One region of the Gilliamella sp. App2-1 genome, then DNA from elsewhere that is predicted to be linked to it. Evidence: riboswitches for the same ligand, from Rfam matches in the RefSeq annotation. Region 1 holds a riboswitch; the other holds the start of a gene.
What was found. Region 1 has a riboswitch for preQ1 ahead of queF (preQ(1) synthase). Riboswitches for the same ligand answer to the same signal wherever they lie in the genome.

Region 1 (12,837 bases):
TAAATTATTGCCTGCCGCTGGGGCACCATAAAGGTACCAACCTTTAACATCAAAATTGACACTTTTATCAAACATAATAGGTTTATTTGATGCTGTGGTCATTTCCATTGCCATGCGCTCTGGCAAAAATTCTTCGACACGAAACCACGCGTAACGGTAATTATTATCGCCTAAATTAAACCGGAATGCCCATTTACCTGTTGCTGCATTAGCAGGAATAACATATTGCCATTGATATAAACCGTTTGAGTCAGCTTTGGCACTGATAGTAAAAGTTTCAACAATTTGATCATCTGGTGACAAAACATCAACAATAATGGGTTGCACCGGCAATGGCTTACCATCAGCATTACGCAAAAGCGCATTAAAATAGACCGTTTCTTGAGGACGATATAAATCACGGGCTCCAAAAGCAAATAGTTGTTTTTGATAAAAAGCAGAACCGGTCAAGTTATACTCGGTTAAATTTAAAGCATTACGTTCTAAACTCACCAAAGAAATCTGTTTTCCATCATTTACGGTAAGTAAGGCATAATCCATGCCTTTTGGTAAAGTCACTTCAGCATAACCAGTAGAGTCGGTTTGGGTTGAAACCGTTGTACAGTTCTTATTACTGTCTTTGATACTTTTGCTACATAAAACAGATAAATTCATATCGGAAAGAGGTTTGCCATTGTCAAGTCCAAGGGTAATGACAGATAATTTACCATTCTCGTAAGCATGCACCGCAACACCAATATTACTGATTGAAAACATTGTTGCGGGATTTGAATAATCATAGGTTCCAGCTTGATTCATAACAGCAAAATAAACACCTTCTTGCTGTAACTCTGGAATTGAAGATAGGTTAAGTAATACCGTTTCTTGAAAATTACGTTTAGGATTAAGATCAAATCGAGACGAATAAACTAATTCAGCGAATTGATTAATATTCTTTGAGTTCCAACTGGTCACTTGGTCAATAAAACCATAATCAGCAACAAAATCAGATAACTGCTCTGGTCTGATTTTAAAAAAATTAACATCAATTTTATTCACATTAAGAGTGATAACAGGTAAACCACTCATTGATCTACTTGGTAGCAAAAAACCACTACTGGCAAAGCCCACCATCGGCTTGCGATCTTGGGTTTTAATTTCCGCCTGATAGACTTCTTTTAAACTGTTGCCATTAATGGCCGCTAACATTTTATCGATAGTAAGTTCTAATTCACGATTTGGCTCCAGGTATCGATGTCTTAATTCTAATCCATTATCTGACAGCTCCCAAGCGCCATCAACATTACCGGCTTGGCGATCAACTAAACGAAGTAAATTAGAAAAATTAAGTTTAGGATTTAAAGGAACCGAAAAGGTAATAACCAGTGTACTTGAACCATCAAGAATGACTTCAGAACTATCAATGACCGTTAATGCTTTACCATGATATTTTTCGATTAATTCTGGGGTTGGGTTAAAAACAGGTTTTGGCGATTCTTCTTGCGCTATTGCACTGCCCTCATTAGGATTACTAACATTAGCTGCATTATTATTATCAATGACATTTGTTGTTGCTTGCGTTGTTAATTGTTGAGCACTTGCAGTTTGCTCCGTTTTCTTATTATCACATCCGACTAACGCTAATAATAGGCTCAATATAGCTAAATGTTTTACTAATCCCATACCCACTCTACCTCATATATTATTCTCATATATTATTATCGTTATTGTAGCTCAACTTGATTATATTTTAACCTTATATTATGCACTGCTATTTGCCATTTGGCAAAGGGTGTTTAATAAAATTTTGCGATTCCTCCGCAAAAAGAGAATAAAAAAAACAAATAAAATCAATGTATTTTCTGAATGTTTTTTGTGAGTACTTATTTTAGTATTAAACATAAAACTAAAAGCTCATCTACAATAATAGATGAGCTTTTAGTTGATTAAAATGAATAAATAAAATTAAGATTATAAGAAATGTTTAGTGTGAGGCGTTGCGACTAATTTTTTGAGAATAAAATTTAAAATCACACCATAAAGTGGCAAAAAGAATAATCCGCAAATTAGAATTTTGAAACTATAGTCCATTAACGAAATTTCGGCCCAGTGATTTGCCATAAATTCATCGCTACTTTGATAAAATGCGATAGCAAAAAAGACAATAGTATCAATACCATTACCAAAGATTGCTGATGCAGTTGGTGCAACCCACCATGATTTATTTTTTCTTAAATAGTTAAAAACCGTGATATCCATCAATTGCCCAACGAGATAAGCTGCAAAACTGGCTAGCGCTATTCGAAATACAAAGCTATTAAATTCGGTCAATGCCGACAAACCAACCCAATGTGTCTCAAAAAATAACACCGAAATAAGGTATGAAAATAGCAATGCGGGGATCATTACCACAAAAATGATCTTTCTTGCCAAGCTTGCACCATAAATTCGAATGGTCAAATCGGTAGTTAAAAAGATAAATGGAAACGTGAAAGCCCCCCATGTGGTGTGAAAACCAAAAATATCAAACGGGATTTGAACTAAATAATTGCTTGACGCAATAACTAATATATGAAAAAAAGCCAACCAGTAAAGCGCTTTTTGCTGTTGCCCACGGGTAAAGTTTTTTTCTATCGATTCGAACTGATTCTTTAAGTACATCTTGTTTCCTTTTTAATGGGGTGAGAGAACCCAGTTATTAATAAATCTATCTAGCCTTAGCCATATATTCTTGCAAGCCCTTATCACGCAGCAGGCAACTAGGACACTGACCACATCCCCCTTCAACGCCGTAATAACAGGTGTGGGTATGTTGTTGGACATAATCAAGATAGCCCAGTTTATCGGCCATTTCCCATGTTTGTGCTTTGGTCAAATACATCAGTGGTGTAATAAGATTAAACGCATAATCCATGGCTAAATTCATTGATACATTCATTGATTTAATAAAGATATCGCGACAATCTGGATAGCCACTAAAGTCGGTTTCACAAACGCCAATAATAATGTCAGAAATCCCCTGCTGTTTGGCATGGCAGCCAGCTAACAGTAAAAAGAGCATATTACGCCCATCCACAAAGGTATTAGGATAATTGCCATCTTGAGCTGATTTAATTTCTTGTGAATCGTCAATAAGCGCATTATTCGTGGTTTGTTTGATAACTGAGGTATCAATGACAGTTTGCTTTATGCCTAAATCTTTGGCGATCCATTTGGCTTTTTCAAGTTCAATTGCATGACGTTGACCATAGTGAAAACTGATTGCTTGAACGTTTTCACGTCCATAATCAGCAATGGCTTGCAGTAAGCAGGTGGTTGAATCTTGCCCGCCAGAAAATATAACGAGTGCTTTATGAGTTTGCATTAACGGTTCCTATTTGGATGGATTAAATTAGCGATTATCCACTTTTTCTGGATACATATCGTGATTAGCTAATCGATTAGCCGCAACTTGTTGCCAATGAGTCCCTAATTTGCCATAGTTGGCGTAAGGATCAATCGAAATGCCACCGCGTGGTGTAAATTTACCCCAAACTTCAATATATTTAGGATCCATTAATTTAATCAGATCTTTCATAATGATATTAATGCAATCTTCATGATAATCACCATGATTACGAAAGCTGAATAGATAAAGCTTTAGCGATTTACTTTCAACCATTTTAATATTGGGTACGTACGAAATATAAATCGTTGCAAAATCAGGCTGACCAGTGATAGGGCAAAGGCTCGTAAATTCTGGGCAATTAAATTTAACAAAATAGTCGTTATTCGGATGTTTATTATCGAACGTTTCGAGTATTTCAGGGCAATAGGTTGTAGGATAGCGAACAGACTGATCGCCAAGTAGTGTAATTTTACTCATAATGTTTCCTTAGTTTTTTAGCGTGGGAGGTTCACGAACCACGTAACGAGGCGCACACCATACTCTTTTTGTTTTAAAAAGTCTAGTATGACAAGGATTAATACAAAATTAACACCATCAACAGTAACCATTGATGGAGTTAATGATAAAAACACGGTTGAAAAACAAGTGAATTGGATGAATAATCTGTGTGTTACCGCTTATTTCAATTTTAATTCTTGATAAAATTTAGCTAATTCAGCTTTAGCTTCATTGAGTTCTTTTTCAGCATCGGCTAATTTTGCTTGTTGTTTGGCAATTTTATGTTCATTACCTTTTGCTTTTGCTTTCGCTAACGCTTGAGTCCTTTCTGCCACTTTATTGGATTTGTCGCTAACATTTTTTTTGTATTTAGCTTCTAAATCATCATTTGAACAATGCTTATTGACATCGTGTAATGCTTTTTCCAGTCCTTTAACTCGGTGAGCGTTATTATGCTTTTTAGCATAATCAATTTGTGTTTCAATGGCTTGTTTTTTGTTTTCACACGTTAGTCCTTCTGTTTGATTCGAGGCATAAGCACCAAACGACAATAAACTCGCCAAAGTAATAATGCTTACTTTAGTCATTACTCGAATTACTGATTCCATATGAATTCTCCTTAAAATTATTTTCTTAATTGAACACAATCAACTTTGTGATCTTTGCCTTTAGTCAGAATTAAACTAGCCCTTTCCTTTGTTGGTAAGATGTTTTCAACTAAATTTAATTCATTAATTTCGTGCCAAATGCGATTAGCAATGTTTACCGCTTCTTGTTCTGAAATTTGTGAGTAGTGGTTAAAATAAGAGTTCGGGTCACTAAATGCTCCCGCTCTAAATTTTAAAAAACGATTTACGTACCAATTATGTAATAACGAAACTTCAGCATCCACATAAATTGAGAAGTCGACATAATCAGAGACAAAAACACGGTTATTTGCTTGCGGATAGTTTAAGGTACTTTGTAGTACATTTAACCCTTCAAGAATCAAAATATCAGGACTATCAATAACGATTTCTTCATCCTCAACAATATCATAAACCAAATGAGAATAAACGGGTGCTTTAACTTGTGGCTGTCCTGACTTTATATCAGCAACAAAGTTGATCAGTTTTTTGATATTGTACGATTGTGGAAAGCCTTTTTTATTCATTATCCCACGCTCTTCAAGGCATTTATTGGGATATAAAAATCCATCAGTTGTAACTAAAGCCACTTTACGATGCTCTGGCCAACGCGTTAACAACGCCTGCAATACCCTTGCTGTTGTGCTTTTACCGACAGCAACACTACCGGCAATACCAATGATATAAGGGATTTTGTGACTTTTGCCTAAAAACTTAGACAGTACGGCCTGCCGGCTAAAGCTATTACTAATATAATAATTAAGCAATCTTGATAGAGGCAAATAAATGTCACTAACTTCATTCATAGACAAGTCTTCATTAATTCCTTGTAAAGAAGTTAACTCTTCAGGGGTTAACGTCATCGGTACCGCATTACGCAAACTTGCCCATTCTTGGCGGTTAAATTGCATATAAGGGCTCAAATGATTTTTCATTTTATCTTGTTCTCTAATTCGATCTCATAAATTTATTGGGCTCAGATTATACATAAATCTCTTTTTTTACAATCTTAAATTAGCATGACTGCTTCATCATAGCTATATTTAAGACTTACTGATAAAATAGGCTGGTTAAATGGTTAACCTTAATATGAAACAGAGAATGTATGTTAAAAAATAAATCGAAACCAAAAGCTAAAAAAAGCCGCCAAGAAATCAATGAAGAGTCTCGGGAGCTAAAGCGTAAACGTAAGCACAAAGGCTTGCCTAGTGGCTCGCGCTTTAATAATCAAGATAATAACAAAAATAAAAATTCGACAAAAACTACCAAAGATCCCCGTATCGGTAGCAAAAAACCGATTTCATTAATTGTTGAAAGTTCAAGCGCTATAACAAAACCAGTTAAACAACCTAAACCAATCAAATCGGTTTTATCGCCACAGCAAGAATTAGAACAATTAGAGAATGATCCAAAATTAGATATGTTACTGGATTTAGTCGAGCAAAATGCCAAACTCTCTAAAGATCAACAAATTTATCTTGATAGCAAACTGGATCGAATCGATGAACTGATGCGGGAGCTTGGTTATACTGATGATGATGACTTTGAAGATGAAGGTGAAAAAAAAGAAGATATTGTTAGTTTATTAAAACGAAACTAATAAGAGACAAATGTTATTAGTGTCTTTCTCAATGCAAGCAGAAATAAGATCCTAATCATTAAATTTCTGCTCATAATTTAAAATTAAAAACTATTATCTTTTATTCAATCCATTGATAACTTAAAAGCGAGCAAATCATAATGCCAATATTAATTATGTTAAGTTTATATTTTGGGTTATTGATTTGCACATTGTTATATTTACATAAAACCAATCGAATCAAAATTAAAACAAAAATCAAGAACCAGCAAAAACCGATATTAAAAATTCATAAAAATAACAATACCAAAAACAGACTTAAACGGAAGTAAAAAGCATGGCTGATACGCAATTATGGGATCAAGTATTAATTGAAAAATACAATTATTCAGGTCCAAGATATACCTCTTACCCTACTGCACTTGAATTTAATGAAGACTTTAATGAGCAGGATTTTTTATCAGCAGCAACACGTTACCCGACAAAGCCATTATCGCTTTATGTGCATATCCCGTTTTGTCATAAACTTTGTTATTTTTGCGGTTGTAATAAACTTATTACTCGCCAAAAACACAAAGTTACAAACTACCTTGATATTTTAGATATTGAAATTGCCGAACGTGCCAAATTATTTAATAAGCGCATAGTAACCCAAATGCACTGGGGGGGCGGTACGCCGACTTTTTTAACTGATGATGAAATCACTCGACTAATAACTTCGCTAAAAAAACATTTCAATTTTGCCGCTAATGCTGAACTGTCGATCGAAATCGATCCTCGTGAAATTACGCCACACACTATTGATCATTTAGCTCACGTTGGGTTTAATCGATTAAGCATGGGAATTCAAGATTTTAATCATGAAATTCAAAATCTGATTAATCGCGAACAAGATGAAAACTTAATTCGATCACTGATTGAACAAGCGCGTAAAAATCATTTTCATTCAATTAGTCTAGATCTCATTTATGGCTTACCCAAACAAACCGTTGCTAGTTTTACCGAAACGCTCAATAAAGTGATTGATATCTCGCCCGATCGTTTAAGTGTATTTAATTACGCCCACTTGCCAAGCCGTTTTGCAGCGCAGCGTAAAATTAAAGATGATGATTTACCCAATGCTAATCAAAAATTACAGATTTTACACACAAGTATTCAAAAACTAACCGAAGCGGGATATCAATTTATCGGCATGGATCATTTTGCCAAACCCACTGATGAATTAGCAATTGCCCAACAAAAAAATCAATTGCACCGTAATTTTCAGGGTTATACAACGCAAGGAGATGCGGATTTACTTGGGCTGGGTGTATCAGCCATTAGTATGTTAGGAGATAGTTATGCGCAAAACCAAAAAGATCTTAGATCTTATCAAAGTCAAGTTGAACAAAAAGGTCATGGATTATGGAAAGGATTTAATTTAAATCAAGATGATATCATTCGCCGTGAAGTAATCAAGCAACTCATTTGCCACTTTTATTTAGATAAAAAAGTGATAGAAGAACAATTTCATATCCAGTTCGATAACTATTTTGCTGAAGACTTAAAACTACTCGCGCCATTGCAACAAGATGGATTAGTTACAGTAAATGATAAGATAATTAAAGTTCAACCTAAAGGGCATTTATTGATACGCAATATTTGCATGTGTTTTGATATTTATATGCGAAAAATGGCAAGGCAGCAGCAATTTTCCAGAGTTATTTAATTTGAAGTCGTTTTCAAATTACTGTAAACAACGCGAGTGATTTCTACAAAGTAAATATTATGATAATATTTAACCTAATTTAATAAAATAAATTAATAGCTTATTAATTTTATTGTGTTATTAAAGGTTAACCTTTAATAACACAATTTTAGTTTAGACATGAAATTTTTATTTTTAATAAGGACTATATTGATAAAATGGGATTGATGAATAAATTAGTAGAAGTATTTCCAACTCGCTCTTTAAAAGTTATGAAACTAAAGCAAGAAGGCTCATTTCACCAAATAAGAAGAATATGTGCGACAATAATTCTCTTTATGTTAGCTATGTTTATAGCCCTGAAAAATTATCCTGGATTAATTACTGATTATAAAATATCACGTAATCCCGTTGTGGTTGACTATGATGTAGAAGGGAAATGTCGTGCAAAACGTATGATTGATAATTGTTCAGTGAAAATTACCACTGATACTGGACAAGTTATTACGCGTGATTACGTTTTCCTTGGTGGAGCAAAAGAAAATTATAAAGTAGTAACTATGGCTTCTGCTGATGATCCATCACTAGTAACAATCGATTTAGCTATTAATAATATGCGGACTCTATTTTTGGCTACTACGGTTCTTACTCTTTTGTTGTTGTTGGTTACATGGATGAGTTTAGTGTGTTTCTTAAGAACACATAAAATGGCAAAAGTTATCGATGAAATTAACGGACAAAAATTAACCCCTGTTATTGTGCCGATTAAATTAGTCTCTTATGGTAAAACAATAACAGCTTTATATCGTGCAAACAATGCACAAGGAATAAATGCTAAATATGCAGCCAATTTTAATAAAGGCTCAAACGGTGGACCAATCATTATAGGTGATATGATTAGAAATACATGTAATGCATTGGCCGTAGTCGGAGAAAGCAACTCTGTACCTATTCTTCTTGATCAAAACTTTACGCGCTGTGATTTTACCTATGATGAAATGGAGGCATTAGAAAAAGTGCTCTCTTAATGCAGATATGATGTCAATAGTAGTGAAATCAGTTTAAGTCTAAATATTTACATGTTATAAATAGGGCGATAGTATCGCCCTATTTTTTAAACTTGTGATATGTATTGCAATTTATCCTTTTCTTTTAAAACAAAATAAACAAACTGCATTTATTAATGGCTTGCGAGATAAACCTTAAATTTTGTCGTTTGGGCAATCACTTCAACACTTTTGAATGTTTCAGCTAAAATGGTTTGATACGGTAAAAATGAATTTGCCACAATGCACAAATAACCATTTAATTTTAGGTGTTTTTTCGCTTCTCTGATTAACGTATTGACAGCCGTGTAATCGGTCTGTTTACCATCATGAAAAGGTGGATTGGAAACAATAAGATGATATTTATCATTTAGATTTGAAAAAACATCACTCGCTACAACTGTGGCATTAACATGATTACGGTGTAACGTAGCTTTACTTGATTCAATTGCAGCACTGCTCACATCGGATAACGTTAGTGCAATATCAGGGTATAATTTACCTAGCACCGTGGACAAAATGCCCGAACCACATCCCACATCTAATACATTACCTTTAATAATATCAGTACGATCCATCAATGCATTTAACAGTAACTCACTGCCGGTGTCTAACCCTTTTTGGCTAAAAACACCGGGTAAACTTTTGATTTCAATATTCTGATTTTCAATAGTTAAATGGTAACTTAACCACCACTCATCAAGATCAAAGGCTAAACGGCTATCCGCCTGAAAATGATATAAGCCACAACGCCTTGCACTATCGATTTTTTGAATTGTACCAAAATCACTCAATAAATCTTCCACGCTTTTTACACCTGTTCTATTTTCACCAATGATAAAAATATCACTGCCTTTTGGCATATTATGCAATAAATAAGAAATCTGAAATTGTGCTTCGCTTTTTGTTTTTGGCCAATAGTAAATTAGCGTATCCATGCCAACATAGAGTTCTGCTTCTGGCAACAATGAAAAATAGGTATACTTGCCACGGACACTATTTTTTAAACGTAAATAAGTATGAAATTGTGTGCAATGAATCTTAACTTGATTTGCTGACATGATAGCGGGATAACTGTCTTGAATATCACCAGCGATGATCACATTTTTATTACTAAAAAATGTTTGATGACGCTCAAGTACTTGACTTGCTGGAGTAAAAGCTGATGTTGCCATATTTCCTCAATGAAAAACCTTTATAAATTGATGCATTGATTATACAATTAACTATCTTTAATCTCTAATAAAAAACAGTAAGTCAATAATGACGCAACAAGATTGGTACCTAAAGCAGTGCAATATAACGCAATATGTTTTGCGCAACACAAATGTCTTTAAGGGCGAAATCGCCACTCATATCAGCGATAAGATCCGGCTAATTGTCGTTGCCAAAGAGCAACCAACCCAAAAAATCTATCTGGATATATTAAATGCGATTCGTCTTACCCAAGATCAGGTGCTAGTATTAACACCATCTCAACTTATTGTATCAGCGAGTGATATTAAAACAGTGATTTGGTTTATCGATATAACGCCTGAAGAGTCTTGGCAAAACCCATTAACGATTCAAACCGCTAGCTTAGATCAGCTTGCAAAAGCACCCCAACAAAAACGCCTACTTTGGCAACAGTTATGTCAATATGAAAACTATTTCCACCCTGACCGAACATGATTTAGTAAAAGCTTTTGAATTAGAGCTGATCTGTCATGCAATCCCTTGGTCAAAACAGACGTTCTTTTCAAACCAAGGTGATCATTACTTAAATTTTAAAATAACGATTGATAACCAAATAGTAGGATTTTGCATCTGCCAACAAATCGCCGATGAGGCTAATTTATTTAATATTGCAATTCATCCCGATTTTAGAAAGCAAGGACTGGCAAAAGCTCTACTCAACCATTTGATAGAAGCGTTAATAACCATAAAATCGCCTTGTCCGATTTCAACACTTTGGCTTGAAGTCAGGCAATCAAATACGTCAGCAATTTCGCTATACCATGCGCTGGGTTTTAATCAAATCACAATTCGAAAAAATTATTATCCAACAACCGATGGTAAACAAGAAGATGCGATTATCATGGCTTATACGTTAGCTTTGTAATTAACCAATCAGGTAAACCTAAAAGGAAGCCGATGTCACAAAATAAAGCCTTACTCTTTGTCAATGGTGAGCCACCATTGCATAGCTTTTGTAATTTAGAAAAGTACACCTATATCGCTTGTACTGATGGTGCTTACCATAATTATCTGTCCACATCATCAATCCAACCTGATTTTATTATTGGTGATTTAGACAGTTATAATTCAAACGGTAAAATTCCTCCCAAAACTGAAGTTATTCATACACCCGATCAAAATAAAACGGATTTTGAAAAAGCACTTTTATTTCTAATGAGTAAAGGGATAACTTCATTTGATGTATTTGGCGCTACAGGAAGGGCGAGCGATCACTTTTTAGGAAATCTTTCTGTTGCAATGCAATATTATCATCAATATCAAATAACGTTTTATGATAATTATTGCCATTTCTTTTTTGCCAAATATCATCAGGAAATTACTCATGTAAAAGATCATATTATTTCACTAATGCCACTTTCCAAAGTAACGGGTTTAACTATCACCGGCTTACAATATCCCTTGATTGACCAAAATCTATCGCTAGGTGAAATGGTTAGTTTAAGAAACAAAGCGATTAACGATTTAGTTAAAATATCATTTAAACATGGTGATTTAATGGTTTTCATTGAAGATTAAAATAATGTAGATTGACATTGCCTTTTACATTACTTTACAATTGCTTTACAAAAAAATAACTATAAATATTGATAAAAGGAAATTCACATGCATTTAAAAAAACTTTCTCTGTTTGTTTGTTTTTTATTTTTCCCCTGTCTATCTATCGCACAAACTAACAATAAGCAAAGTGAAACAGATAAAGTCATTGATACGTTTCTTCAATGTAATAATCGTTTTTTCGAACAACTCGCTAAACATCAAAATTCAATAAGTCAATATATTGATTTAGCTACTACTCCTGATAATGTAACCTATATCCCCGTTGAATCTATTTATCAGGCAGACAAAAACAAAGTGAAGTTTAAAAAACCGCTTGAATATCGCGGTTTAAAAATTACAGGTTATCAAAACATCTATATCCCAACCACTTTATCTGGCCAGTTTCTTTATTGGGGGTTTATCTTTGATAACAAAGAAGATGAAATTAAAAAAGCTTTAAAGAATATTAACTGGTTGCCATACAACACCGATGTTTACATAGCGAACCCTAAAATTTATGATCACCAGTCAAAATTTCCAGCATGGAAAGACGATCTTTATGCTATTGATGGCGTTATACCAAGACTTGGCACAATTAATAAAGCGCTTTATTTAGAGCTTACTGCCGATAATCAAAGTAGCGTTTTTTGTTCTATCCAAGGAGATTTAAAAAAAGAAATTCTTCTAGCGACTCGTCCTGATCTAAAACCAATCATCGAAAAACATGAAGCTGAACGTCAAGAACGAATTAAGGTATACAAAGAAAAAATGAAAAAAGAGAAAGAACAATCTCAACCACAAACTAACCCTGCAGAAACTAATTCAAAAGTTGGAGATAATATTTAAATGAAAAAGATCAGTTTATTTTTAATTCTCTTTTCTTTTGTGACATTTAGCTATGCTGTTGAAGAAAAAACTGATACCAACACTAAAGCGAATGAGAATACTGCTGCTGAAAGTTTAAAAGATCCTAGGGTAGGTAAACAATTTATTCCAACATCTATAACAAACGAAGATAATACTATTGGTTATTCATTTTTAGATAGAGAATCGATTAAACTTCATCCTTACAACGCTAAAGTTCGAGTATTTAGTGAGGTGAAGAATTATTTTCCGGCATTAGTGAAAAAAAATGATGATGGCACTGAAATACCCTATCATTCTATCAAGATTGAGTATTATGCTAATTGTGACAAAATGGAGTTAGCAAAAGGCAAACTCCGAACAATCGAATACTACTTTGGAGATGGAAAATTGAT
Region 2 (12,837 bases), on a different contig from region 1:
CAACGCCGCATCCGAGATATCCAATTGGTAACCACGTTCATCTAAACGTTTTTCAACGTGCGCTAATTGAATTTTTGCAATCGCTTTGATATTTTCTTGACCGAGTGGATGGAATACCACTGTTTCGTCAATACGATTGATAAATTCTGGTCTAAAGTGTTTAGCAACAACTGTCATCACTAACGCTTTCATTTCGTCATAACTGAGCTCAACTTGACCTTGAATTAGATCAGATCCTAAGTTTGATGTCATAATTATGACGGTATTACGAAAATCAACCGTGCGACCTTGGCCATCGGTTAAGCGTCCATCATCCAGAACTTGCAGTAAGATATTAAAGACATCTGGATGCGCTTTTTCGACTTCATCAAGTAAAATGACTGAATAAGGTCGACGTCTAACTGCTTCAGTCAAGTACCCGCCTTCTTCATAACCAACATAACCCGGAGGTGCACCAATTAAGCGAGCGACGGAGTGTTTTTCCATAAACTCTGACATATCAATACGCACCATGGCATCCTCGCTATCAAACATAAAGTTAGCCAGTGATTTGCAAAGCTCGGTTTTACCGACACCAGTTGGTCCTAAGAATAGGAACGACCCAATTGGTTTGTTTGGATCAGAAAGTCCAGCCCGGCTACGACGAATCGCATTGGCAACCGCTAATACCGCTTCATTTTGTCCAATGACGCGTTTATGTAAAGCATCTTCCATATGTAATAATTTGTCTTTTTCGCTCTCAAGCATTCTAGAAACAGGAATACCTGTCGCTTTAGATAACACTTCGGCAATTTCGTTATCGGTCACTTTGTTACGCAATAACTTCATTGTCTTGCCTTCTAACTGAGTTGCTGAAGCAAGTTTCTTTTCGAGCTCTGGTATTTTGCCGTATTGTAATTCAGACATTTTGCTCAAGTCGCCGGCTCGACGTGCTTGCTCTATTTCAGTCCGCGCTTTTTCCAGTTCAGCTTTGATGCTTTGCGTGCCCGAAACGGCTGCCTTTTCTGATTTCCATTCTTCTTCAAGTGATGCATAATCTTTTTCTTTTTCAGAAAGTTCATCGTTTAACATCTCAAGACGTTTTTTACTGGCATCGTCAGACTCTTTTTTAAGCGCTTGTTGCTCAAGTTTAAGTTGAATTATGCGCCTTTCAAGTCGATCTAAAGATTCCGGTTTTGAATCCATTTGCATACGAATACTCGATGCGGCTTCGTCAATTAAGTCAATTGCTTTATCAGGCAACATACGATCAGAAATATAACGATGCGATAGCGTTGCCGCCGCCACAATTGCTGGATCGGTAATTTGTACATGATGATGCAGTTCATAACGTTCTTTTAATCCACGCAAAATGGCAATGGTATCTTCAACTGTTGGCTCGGCAACATAGACTTTTTGGAAACGACGTTCTAACGCCGGATCTTTTTCGATATATTGACGATATTCATCAAGTGTTGTTGCGCCCACGCAGTGCAATTCTCCACGCGCTAATGCAGGTTTTAGCATATTACCAGCATCCATTGCACCATCACTTTTACCTGCACCAACCATGGTATGGATTTCGTCGATGAACAATATAATGCGACCTTCTTCTTTTGCTAAGTCTTTAAGCACGGCTTTTAACCGTTCTTCAAATTCACCACGATATTTAGCCCCCGCAATTAATGCACCCATGTCTAATGATAAAACGCGTTTATTCCGCAATCCTTCAGGCACTTCGCGGTTAACAATACGTTGAGCCAAACCTTCCACAATGGCGGTTTTACCCACACCTGGTTCACCAATTAATACCGGATTATTTTTAGTACGGCGCTGTAATACCTGAATTGTTCGGCGAATTTCTTCATCACGACCAATAACAGGATCAAGCTTACCTTGTTCTGCTCGTTGAGTTAAATCAATAGTATATTTTTTAAGAGCACCACGTTGATCTTCTGCATTAGGGTCATTCACGTTATCGCTACCTCTTATTTGATTGACTGCTTGGCTAAATTTGTCTTTATTGACGCCTGACCTTTTAAGAATATCACTTAAGCTACCTTTGTCTTCTAAAGCGGCTAATATAAAAAGTTCTGATGATATATAGCTATCGCCATTTTTTTGGGATAATTTGTCGCATAGATTTAATACGCGAATAAACTCTTGGGATGGCATAACATCCCCACCAACACCTTGAACTTGGGGTAATCGATCAATGGCTTGTGTTAATTCTTGTTGCAAAATAGCAACATTTGCACCAGCAGTAGTCAATAATGGTGTTATACTGCTACCTTCTTGATTAAGCATGGCTGATAGGACATGCACAGGCTCTATATATTGATTGTCTTTACCCAATGCAATAGACTGCGCACTAGCTAAAGCTTGTTGAAACTTGTTTGTTAATTTATCTAACCTCATAGTATTTATCTCCTGAGTAATAGATTTGGATTCAATGCTAAACACATTCAACCCATTTGCATGTGATCTAAATGTGTGTTGCAAGCTAAATTTCAAGAGCAAATTCAGAATATTTTTTATAAAATTTGTACAGCAAGATCAGCAAGTGTTTAAAGCTTAATTAGCGTCAAAAATAAAGGTTACCACAATTCAAGCAATTACCACTTAATGTTGTTTTAAATAAAACTTGCAAGATGACAAATCAGCTTTGATCTATTATATTAGCGTCTTTATTTTGTTAGGTTTGCTAACCGTGGTTCGTAATCCATCCCACGTAAAAAAACTAGGAATATAAAATGTTCAAAATAGCCAAAGAGTTTCAATTTGATGCTTGTCATATGTTAGATGGGCACAATAAAAAGTGCCATAATCTGCACGGTCATACTTATCGCTTATTAGTCGAAATTAGCGGTGATCTTATCGATAATGGTTCGAGTCAAGATATGGTCATGGATTATGCTGATCTAAAAACAATTGTCAAACAGCATATTATCGATCCGCTGGATCATGCTTACCTTTATAACCAAAATAACCCCAATGAGTGCCGTATTGCCACTTTACTGCAAGAAATGGAGCGAAAAATCTTCGCATTTCCATGCCGAACAACCGCCGAAGGAATGAGCAAATTTATATTTGATTGTCTGTCTCAATATTTGCCTGTTTCGATGATCAAATTATGGGAAACGCCAACTTCATATTGTGAATATCACCGGAGCCAAAAATGATCGAATTTCGTATCGTTGAAATCTTCGAATCTTTACAGGGCGAGGGTTATAATACTGGCATGCCTGCTGTTTTTATCCGTTTTGCTGGATGCAATTTAAATTGTGCTTGGTGTGATACTAATTTCCGCCAATTTACCCGATTTACGGTAGATGCTTTAATGACTAAAGTTAGAGAATATAAAAGCAAAAATATCATTATTACCGGTGGCGAACCTACTATGGTTAAAGCATTACCTGAATTGCTTGTACCATTAAAAAATGCAGGTTATTTTATTGCCATTGAAAGTAATGGGCTTGGCAACATTGATCCGCTTATTGATTATATTGCTCTAAGCCCTAAGTTTTGTTATCGGTCACACTACCGAAAAATAGCACAACCTACCGCCAATGAGGTGCGAATTGTTGCCGAAAATCACATTGATTTTATTCCTTTTTGCCAATACATCGAAACCCATATTCAAGCAAAACACTATTACCTTTCACCATGCGAAAAAGATGGGGTGTTTAATATGTTTGATACCATTAAACTATTAGGACAGATCAACGAAAACCGACTCGATAATAAATGGTTATTGAGTGTGCAAAGCCATAAATTTGCGGACATTGAGTAAATTTTTTGTTTTAGGGTGCTTTAGGTTTCGGACATTTTATCTTTTGGATAAAAAATAACTTTGACATCAACATTCGAGCAAAGAGGATAGTAAATCCCTTTTGCAAGGCCGTCTTCGTTTTGCTCACATGTTCAAATTTTTCCAGAAAAATTTTCACTCAGCTTTGACGTATTATCTATCAATTTTTCTGACAAAGCATAGCCCCGCTAAACATTCTTGTTTGGCGGGCTAATCTCGCTCAATTTCCAAAGCCGAATTAATGGCAATATTAACTTTTGACGATTATAAAAGATTAGTGTATATTTTTATAAAATATCAGATATTATATTGATTTATAAGAAAATCAATCAAACCAAATCATCGTTGCCATTCTGCCAGTTTTGTTTTCACGCCGATAAGAAAAGAATTTATCTTGTTCAGTAAAAGTACAATAATCACCACCAAAAATTTGTGTTATTCCGATCGCTTGTAAACGTTGTTTGGCAATTAAATACAGGTTGGCTAAGTATTTTTGTTCAGTTGAATCGATTAAGCGGAATGCGATTTGTGCTTTTGGATCGACTTTTTCAAATTGTTGTTTGACTTCGATACCCACTTCGAATTTTTTGGCACTGATAGCAGGTCCCATCCAAGCAATAATTTTTGATGGCGGGCTTGAAAATTTTTTAACTGTCTCTTCTAATATACCATTACATAATCCTCGCCAACCCGCATGGGCGGCGGCAACTTCATCACCTTTTGTTGTACAAAATAATACAGGCATGCAGTCTGCGGTTAGTACCACGCTGACTTGTTTTGGTTGATTTGTATATGAAGCATCGGCTTCAAACGATTGATGAGAATTGATATTGCCCATTGGTGGTTGTAAGGCAATTTGTGATATATCAAGTGCTATGGTGCTATGGATCTGAGTTAACCAATAGGGTTCGCTTGGTATTTGTTCTGTTTGAATAATTCGTCGGCGGTTTTCAACAATATGTTCTAAATTATCACCGGTTCGATTTCCCATATTTAAACTTGCAAATGGCGCTAGACTAACGCCTCCTGTTCGTGTTGTGGTAAAAGCGTGGATGTTTTTCGGTGCTGTCCAATATGGGTAAATCGATTTAATCATAATTATCACCAATCTAGTTCATCTTTGTACTGTTCAGTATCTTCTTGTAAAGCTTGAATTAACTTTTGCATGTCTTGTGGTATTGGTACATACCATTCCATTTGATCTCCAGTAATAGGATGGAATAAACGTAGCATTGTTGCATGTAATGCTTGGCGGTCAAAGTTGCGCAAGGTTTGAATAAATGATTCGCTAGCCCCTTTAGGCGGCCTTGGCCTTCCACCATAGAGTGGATCGCCAACTAATGGGTGGGCAATATGTGCCATATGTACGCGAATTTGATGAGTTCGCCCTGTTTCTAAGCGTAAACGCAAGCGGGTATGCAGGCGGTACTTTTCCATTACTCGATAATGCGTGACCGCTGGTTTGCCAGTTGGAAATACTGCCATATGAGTTCGTTTGGTTGGATGGCGCGTGATAGGCTGATCAACCATCCCCCCTGCAGTAATAATGCCCATAACAACAGCTTCATATTCGCGCGTGATTTCACGTTGTTGAAGCGATTCAACTAAGTGCGTTTGTGCATTAACGGTTTTAGCTACCACCATCAAGCCTGTGGTGTCTTTATCTAGCCGATGCACTATACCGGCACGCGGTACGCGCGCTATATCAGGATAATAATGTAATAAGGCATTTAATACCGTACCATCTGGATTACCTGCGCCTGGGTGCACAACTAAATCACGAGGTTTGTTGATCACTAAAATATCGTCATCTTCATAAACAATATCAAGTTTTATGTCTTCGGGTTGGTGATAAGTTTCTTCTTCAATTTCAGCATTGATAGTTATTTTTTCGCCACCAAGCACTCTTTCTTTGGGCTTGTTGATGATGGCGTTGTTGACAGTGACTTTATTATTCACTATCCAATCTTTTATTCTTGATCGTGAGTAATCAGGAAAAAGCGCTGATAATGCTTGATCTAAGCGCATGCCTAGTTGAGTTTGTGCTATTTCGGTTGATAATTTTAACTTGTGCATGTGTAATTTATCTATTTTAAGCTGTTTTGTTTTAGAGTATTATATACCAATCATGGCCTTTAATGTTTAATTAAATTTGGATTGAAAACTGAATGAAATTACCTTTACACTCTTTGTTAGCTATTGCTTTAAGTGGCTTACTAATTGGCTGTACTTCTTCCAAGCCCAATGTTGAAAATGTACCTGAAATTGAACTTTATAACAAAGCAAAAACAGAGCTTGAAAAAGGTAATATTAAATCTAGTATTGCTGTATTAGAGGCTATGGACAAGAATTATCCATTTGGTCCTTATTCTCAGCAAGTGCAACTTGATTTGATTTATGCTTACTATAAATCCGCCGATTTACCATTAGCAATTGCGTCAATTGATCGGTTTTTAAAATTGAACCCAACTCACCAAAATATTGATTGGGTTATTTATATGCGTGGTATTTCAAATATGGCGCAAGATGATAATATGATCCAAGGTTGGTTTAATGTTGATCGCTCAGACCGAGATCCTGATTATGCCTCAGCAGCATTTAAAGATTTTACTTATTTAGTGTCAAGCTTTCCAACCAGTCACTATGTAGCTGATGCACAAAAACGCCTTGTTTTTTTGAAAAATAGGTTGGCTCGCTATCAGTTAAAAATTGCACAGTTTTATACTAAACGTGGAGCTTATGTAGCAGTAATTAATCGCGTAACGAATATGCTAGTTATGTTCCCAGATACCGATTCGACTAAAGAAGCATTGCTTCTAATGCGTAATGCTTATAATGAATTAGGCTTAGCCGATGAAACTCAAAAAGTCGATCAGCTGATTCAAGCAAATCTTGAAAATATGCCTAAAGAAGAGCAACGTTCGTTATTATCACGCTTTACTAGTGTGTTTAATGGTGGTTAAACCGTTCTAAATTTAAGAGCCTGTCTTTGGATAATTTTGTACGGCTTTAATCGCTATTTAATTAAACTTAAATAGCGATTAATTTGTTTTATTGTCGCCCTTTCTGCTTAAACTATTATAGTTTAGTCATTTATTTAATCTCAGCAATAAAATATACTTTATAACTCACAATTTATTCTTCTTTAAATTGATTGTCATTCTTTAAATTTACCACAGCAAGAAATCAATATCTTGATTCATATATCGTTTGTAAAACGTGTCAATAACCAATACAATTAGCAACATATTTTTATTAGCAATAATAGATAGGACATTAACTCGTCATGCAAGAACAATATCGCCCAGATGAAATAGAATCCGCCGTACAAAAACACTGGCAAGAAAATAAAACCTTTCACGTTACCGAAGATCCATCAAAAGAAAAATATTACTGCTTGTCGATGCTACCTTACCCTTCAGGGCGTTTGCATCTTGGTCATGTTCGCAACTATACGATTGGTGATACCATTTCACGTTACCAACGCTTAAACGGTAAAAATGTACTACAACCAATTGGTTGGGATGCGTTTGGCTTACCTGCTGAAGGCGCTGCTGTTAAAAATAATACTGCTCCTGCAAAATGGACCTACGAAAATATTGCCTATATGAAAAAGCAATTACAGCTTTTAGGCTTCGGTTATGATTGGGATCGTGAAGTGACAACTTGCCGTCCAGAATATTACAAATGGGAACAATGGTTTTTTACTAAGTTATATGAAAAAGGCCTAGTTTATAAAAAAACATCGGCAGTTAACTGGTGTCCAAATGACCAAACCGTACTTGCTAATGAGCAAGTGGTTGAAGGTTGCTGTTGGCGTTGTAGTACTCCCGTTGAACGTAAAGAGATCCCGCAGTGGTTTATTAAAATCACCGAATATGCTGAAGAGCTACTTAATGATTTAGATATCTTAGAGGACTGGCCAGAGCAAGTTAAAACTATGCAACGTAACTGGATTGGTCGCTCTGAAGGGGTTGAGTTTGATTTTGCTGTTGAAAATTATGCCGATAAATTACGCGTTTATACAACACGCCCCGATACTTTAATGGGGGTGAGCTTTGTGTCGGTTGCAGCGGAACATCCGCTTGCGCAATTAGCTGCAAAAAATGATGTAAAAATTGCCGAGTTTGTTGCTGAATGTAAAAATACCAAAACAGCCGAAGCTGATATGGCAACTATGGAAAAGAAAGGGATTGCCACTGGCTTTAATGCTATCCACCCGTTAACAGGTAAGAAAGTCCCTGTTTGGATTGCTAACTTTGTCTTAATTGAATATGGCACTGGTGCAGTAATGGCGGTTCCAGGTCACGATGAACGAGACTATGAGTTTGCTTCAAAATATAATTTACCTATTAATCCTGTTATTTTAACTCAAGACGGCAATGCACCCGACTTGTCTGAAAAAGCATATACTGAGCATGGAAAATTATTTAATTCAGGCGAGTTTGATGGTCTAGATTTTGAGCAAGCGTTTAATGCTGTTGCCGATAAATTAATTGCGTTAGGTATTGGTCAACGTAAAGTTAATTATCGTTTACGTGATTGGGGTGTTTCACGCCAGCGTTACTGGGGTGCTCCGATCCCAATGGTGACGCTTGAAGATGGTACAACTATGCCATCACCAGAAGATCAATTACCAGTTATTTTGCCTGAAGATGTCGAAATGAATGGCATAACTAGCCCGATTAAGGCTGATCCTAATTGGGCTAAAATAACCGTTAACGGTCAACCAGCACTACGTGAAACGGACACCTTTGATACCTTTATGGAATCATCTTGGTATTATGCCCGTTACACTTGCCCACACTACGACAAAGGCATGTTAGATGAAAAAGCAGCTAATTATTGGTTGCCTGTCGATCAGTATGTAGGTGGTATTGAACATGCCATAATGCACTTACTTTATTTTAGATTTTTCCATAAATTAATGCGTGATTTTGGTTTAGTATCATCAGATGAACCTGCAAAACGCTTACTATGCCAAGGTATGGTATTAGCCGACGCATTTTATTATACCAGCCCAACGAATGAACGCATTTGGGTGTCACCAACTGAAGTTACCATTGAACGTGACGAAAAAGGCCGAATTGCTAAAGCGGTTGACAGTCATGGCAATAAGCTAGTCCATGCGGGTATGACGAAGATGTCAAAATCCAAAAACAATGGTATCGACCCACAAGAAATGGTTGAAAAATATGGTGCCGATACAGTTCGATTGTTTATGATGTTTGCTTCACCAGCGGATATGACTTTGGAATGGCAAGAGTCTGGCGTTGAAGGTGCCAACCGATTTATTAAACGTGTGTGGCGGTTAGTTTATGAACATGCTCAAAAAGGTCAAACCGTTAAATTAGATATTACAGCCTTAGATAATGAACAAAAATCATTACGCCGTGAACTACATAAAACTATTGCGAAAGTGAGTGATGATATTGGACGTCGACAAACGTTTAATACCGCTATTGCCGCTGTGATGGAATTTATGAATCGCTTGCAAAAAGCGCCACAAGAAACCGAGCAAGATTGTGCACTCATGAGTGAAGCATTAAATGCGATTGTTCGTTTGCTTTACCCTATGATGCCACACGCATGTTTTGTTATGTGGCAAGCCTTAGGTCATAGTGAATCCATTGATAACACAACCTGGCCTGTTGCTGACCAATTAGCAATGATTGAAGACGAAAAACTCATTGTTGTGCAAATTAACGGTAAAGTCCGTGGTAAATTTACGGTACCAGCTGATGCCGAGCAAGATTTTGTTGTATCACAAGCGAAACAAGAGCCTAACATCCAAAAATATTTAAGCGATGGTGCTATCCGTAAAGTCATTTACGTTCCAGGTAAATTGTTAAATCTTGTTATTGGTTAATATTGTTTAATAACTAAATTTAGGCGGTTATAGATATGAAAAAATATTTAGCGTTAATCATGTTATTAACAATATCATCCTTAACAGGATGTGGCTTTCACTTACAACATGATACTGAAGTACCTGAGCGGTTTAAGACAATGTCTTATATAAGTTACGACCCATATGGTCGATTATCCCGCAATATTAAAGAGTTATTACACGATAACAAAGTGACTTTAACCGATAATAATACTGCAGGTCCGGTACCTACATTAAGGATGCTAAGCGAAAATCTAAGCCACAATACCATCTCAATTTATCAAGATGGTAAAGCAGCCGAATATCAATTAGTCTTAACCGTTGAAGCGCAAGTTGTTATTGCTGATCAACACACGTATCCAATCAGTGTACGTGTATTTAGAACGTTTTTTGATAATCCATCTGAAGCATTGGCCAAAACTGTTGAACAAGACTTAATTGAAAACGAGATGTTTAAACAAGCCGCCAGACAAGTTATCCGTAAATTAAAATCGATTGATACGGTCAATTAACGTTGTCATGATTAAAATTAGTGCCGATCAGATTAGTCATAAATTGGGATCACCCTATTATTTAATTTTAGGTAGTGATCCTTATTTACAGCATTATGTGCAAACTGAATTACGAAAAGCCTTTACCCAAGCAGGTTTTAATGAACAGCTTACGTTTGTTATTGATAATCAAACCGATTGGACGGCAATTTTTGATGGCTGTCAGTCGATGAATCTATTTTCTACCAATACTTTGATTTTACTAGATTTTGGTGAGAATATGTTAAATGCTGGTATTACAACTAAACTCAATACATTAAGTGAGGTTTTAACCCCCGATATTGCGCTAATAATCACGCTTAATAAAATCACTAAATCGCAAGAAAATACTATTTGGTATAAGGCATTATCAGATAATCTAGTGGTTGTTAATTGTACCACGCCAGATACGTTGCAATTACCGCAATGGATTAGAAATTATTTGCAACAACAACAAATAACTATTGATCCAAAAGCAATTGAACTGCTTTGCTATTATTATGAAGGTAATTTACTTGCGTTAACACAAATTATTGCGCAGCTAAAATTGTTATATCCCAATCACCGCATTTCTTATGATGAAGTCGAAAATAACATTAATGATTCGGCTATATTTACGCCCTATCATTGGACTGATGCGATGATTGCCAATAAAACAAAGCGAGCTATTCATATTTTACAGCAGCTAAAAATAAATGAATTTGAACCGTTAATTTTGTTGCGGATTATTCAACGTGAGTTGATATTGATGATTAATTTAAAAAAGGGATTGCAAACAAAATCATTAAAACAAACTTTTGATGAATATAAGGTTTGGCAAAATAAAAGAATGATTTATACCAATTATCTAAACCGTTGCGATCTTAAAAGCCTATTTAATTTGTTAGCCAAGCTGACTGAAATCGAAATCAGTTTAAAACATGATAATCAAGCGCAAATGTGGGATGCGATATCTAGTTTATCAATGCAGTTTATGGGATTCGATAAATGCTAACTGCGTTATTAGGGGGAACTTTTGACCCGATCCATTATGGGCACCTTCGCCCTGCTATTTCGTTAGCTAACGAAGTTGGGCTAAAACAGATTAGTTTATTGCCTAATCATATTCCACCCCATAAGCCACAACCCGAAGCAAGCACTGAGCAACGTTTGGCAATGTTAAAATTGGCTATTGAAGATTTGCCATTATTTAAATTGGATGTAAGAGAAATCTTACCTGAAGCTTCAACTCGTCCTTCTTATACCATTGAAACGCTTCAAGCTTGGCGACAAGAAAATGGAAATAGTGAAGGGCTGGCATTTATTATGGGACAAGATTCTTTATTGAGTTTGCCAACTTGGAACAAATGGCAAACGTTACTTAATTATTGTCATTTACTCATTTGTCGCAGACCGGGTTATGCACAAAATACCAACAATGTTGAGCTACAACGATGGGTTGAAACGCATAACACCAAAAACGCACAAGATTTGCATGATTCACCGAATGGTTATATCTTTTTTGCACATACACCACTTGAAGATATTTCAGCGACTGAAATCAGACAAAATATTAACCATCAAGCCAGTTGTGAAAATTTGTTGCCACCCAAAGTATGGCATTATATTTATCAGCAAGGACTTTATCGCGTAAAGAAATAACAGAAAGGACTTTACATCTGACAGTTTTTTCGGCATTATTTCGCCGCTGTGTTTATATATTTTAAATTCAGTTTTTTTGTGTTTATACTTAACTTCGCTAAGTCATCTAATAAAGCTCTAATATAGAGGCAAAACAGATAGTCAGTTGAGTATATTTAATTTGTATTTATTATTAAGAGGCCCCAATGGCAAAAGAAGATAACATTGAAATGCAAGGTACTATACTTGATACACTTCCAAACACGATGTTTCGTGTTGAACTTGAAAATGGTCATGTCGTTACTGCACATATTTCTGGTAAGATGCGAAAAAATTACATTCGTATTTTAACTGGCGATAAAGTTACTGTTGAAATGACACCTTACGATCTATCTAAAGCACGTATCATTTTCCGTAGTCGCTAATATCGTTATCAAAAATAAACTATTTAAAGCTACAAGGCTATAAACTGTTTATTTCTCTCTTTTTTAATAAAAAAATCCGTCGACCCTTGTCGACGGAAAAGAGAGGAGTTTAAACTAAACGATTGAATTAATCTTCTTTCGAAAAGTCCATCTGTTCGTATTTAACCCATTTTGTCTTCTTCACTATTTTGTAGCTAAAGTAAACTACTAAAAATAATGGTATACCAATATAGGTCGCGATAACACTATTCCAATCAATGGTATCTTGTAAAAAGGCCTCGTAATTTTGACCCAGTGTTATAATTAAGCATAATACAAAAGCAAAAATAGGACCAAATGGGAAGCAGCTTGATTGATACGGTAATTGATTAACATCATGACCTTGAATAGTGTAACCCTTTCTAAAACGATAATGGCTAATTGCAATTCCCAGCCAAGCAATAAAGCCTGTCATACCTGACATATTAAGCAACCATAAATAAACAGCTTGATCTTTGTACATCGAGGTTAAAAAACAAAGCATAGCCACAAACGTTGTTGCTAATAACGCAGCACGAGGCACACCTGACGATGATAAATTTG

Region 2: linked by a shared signal. The riboswitch ahead of queD (6-carboxytetrahydropterin synthase QueD) and the one ahead of queF (preQ(1) synthase) in region 1 are both predicted to bind preQ1.

The regions. Positions count from the first base shown of each region.
Region 1 is NZ_LZGR01000070.1:26,463-39,299, reverse strand. It holds gene A9G22_RS09225 (alpha-2-macroglobulin family protein) at 1-1,662, opposite strand, end outside; gene A9G22_RS09220 (7-cyano-7-deazaguanine/7-aminomethyl-7-deazaguanine transporter) at 1,951-2,640, opposite strand; gene queC (7-cyano-7-deazaguanine synthase QueC) at 2,687-3,343, opposite strand; gene queF (preQ(1) synthase) at 3,371-3,844, opposite strand; PreQ1 riboswitch class I at 3,848-3,892, opposite strand; gene A9G22_RS09205 (DUF1090 domain-containing protein) at 4,045-4,473, opposite strand; gene coaA (type I pantothenate kinase) at 4,491-5,426, opposite strand; gene yihI (Der GTPase-activating protein YihI) at 5,597-6,091, shown strand; gene hemN (oxygen-independent coproporphyrinogen III oxidase) at 6,408-7,778, shown strand; gene A9G22_RS09185 (hypothetical protein) at 7,985-8,785, shown strand; gene rsmC (16S rRNA (guanine(1207)-N(2))-methyltransferase RsmC) at 8,938-9,978, opposite strand; gene A9G22_RS09175 (DNA polymerase III subunit psi) at 10,067-10,474, shown strand; gene rimI (ribosomal protein S18-alanine N-acetyltransferase) at 10,443-10,904, shown strand; gene A9G22_RS09165 (thiamine diphosphokinase) at 10,937-11,557, shown strand; gene A9G22_RS09160 (hypothetical protein) at 11,645-12,424, shown strand; gene A9G22_RS09155 (surface-adhesin E family protein) at 12,425-12,837, shown strand, end outside.
Region 2 is NZ_LZGR01000019.1:32,815-45,651, forward strand. It holds gene clpB (ATP-dependent chaperone ClpB) at 1-2,397, opposite strand, end outside; PreQ1 riboswitch class I at 2,684-2,729, shown strand; gene queD (6-carboxytetrahydropterin synthase QueD) at 2,733-3,161, shown strand; gene A9G22_RS02400 (7-carboxy-7-deazaguanine synthase QueE) at 3,158-3,772, shown strand; gene pgeF (peptidoglycan editing factor PgeF) at 4,116-4,883, opposite strand; gene rluD (23S rRNA pseudouridine(1911/1915/1917) synthase RluD) at 4,892-5,866, opposite strand; gene bamD (outer membrane protein assembly factor BamD) at 5,959-6,753, shown strand; gene leuS (leucine--tRNA ligase) at 7,077-9,659, shown strand; gene lptE (LPS assembly lipoprotein LptE) at 9,695-10,192, shown strand; gene holA (DNA polymerase III subunit delta) at 10,200-11,204, shown strand; gene nadD (nicotinate-nucleotide adenylyltransferase) at 11,198-11,851, shown strand; gene infA (translation initiation factor IF-1) at 12,037-12,255, shown strand; gene A9G22_RS02445 (amino acid permease) at 12,383-12,837, opposite strand, start outside.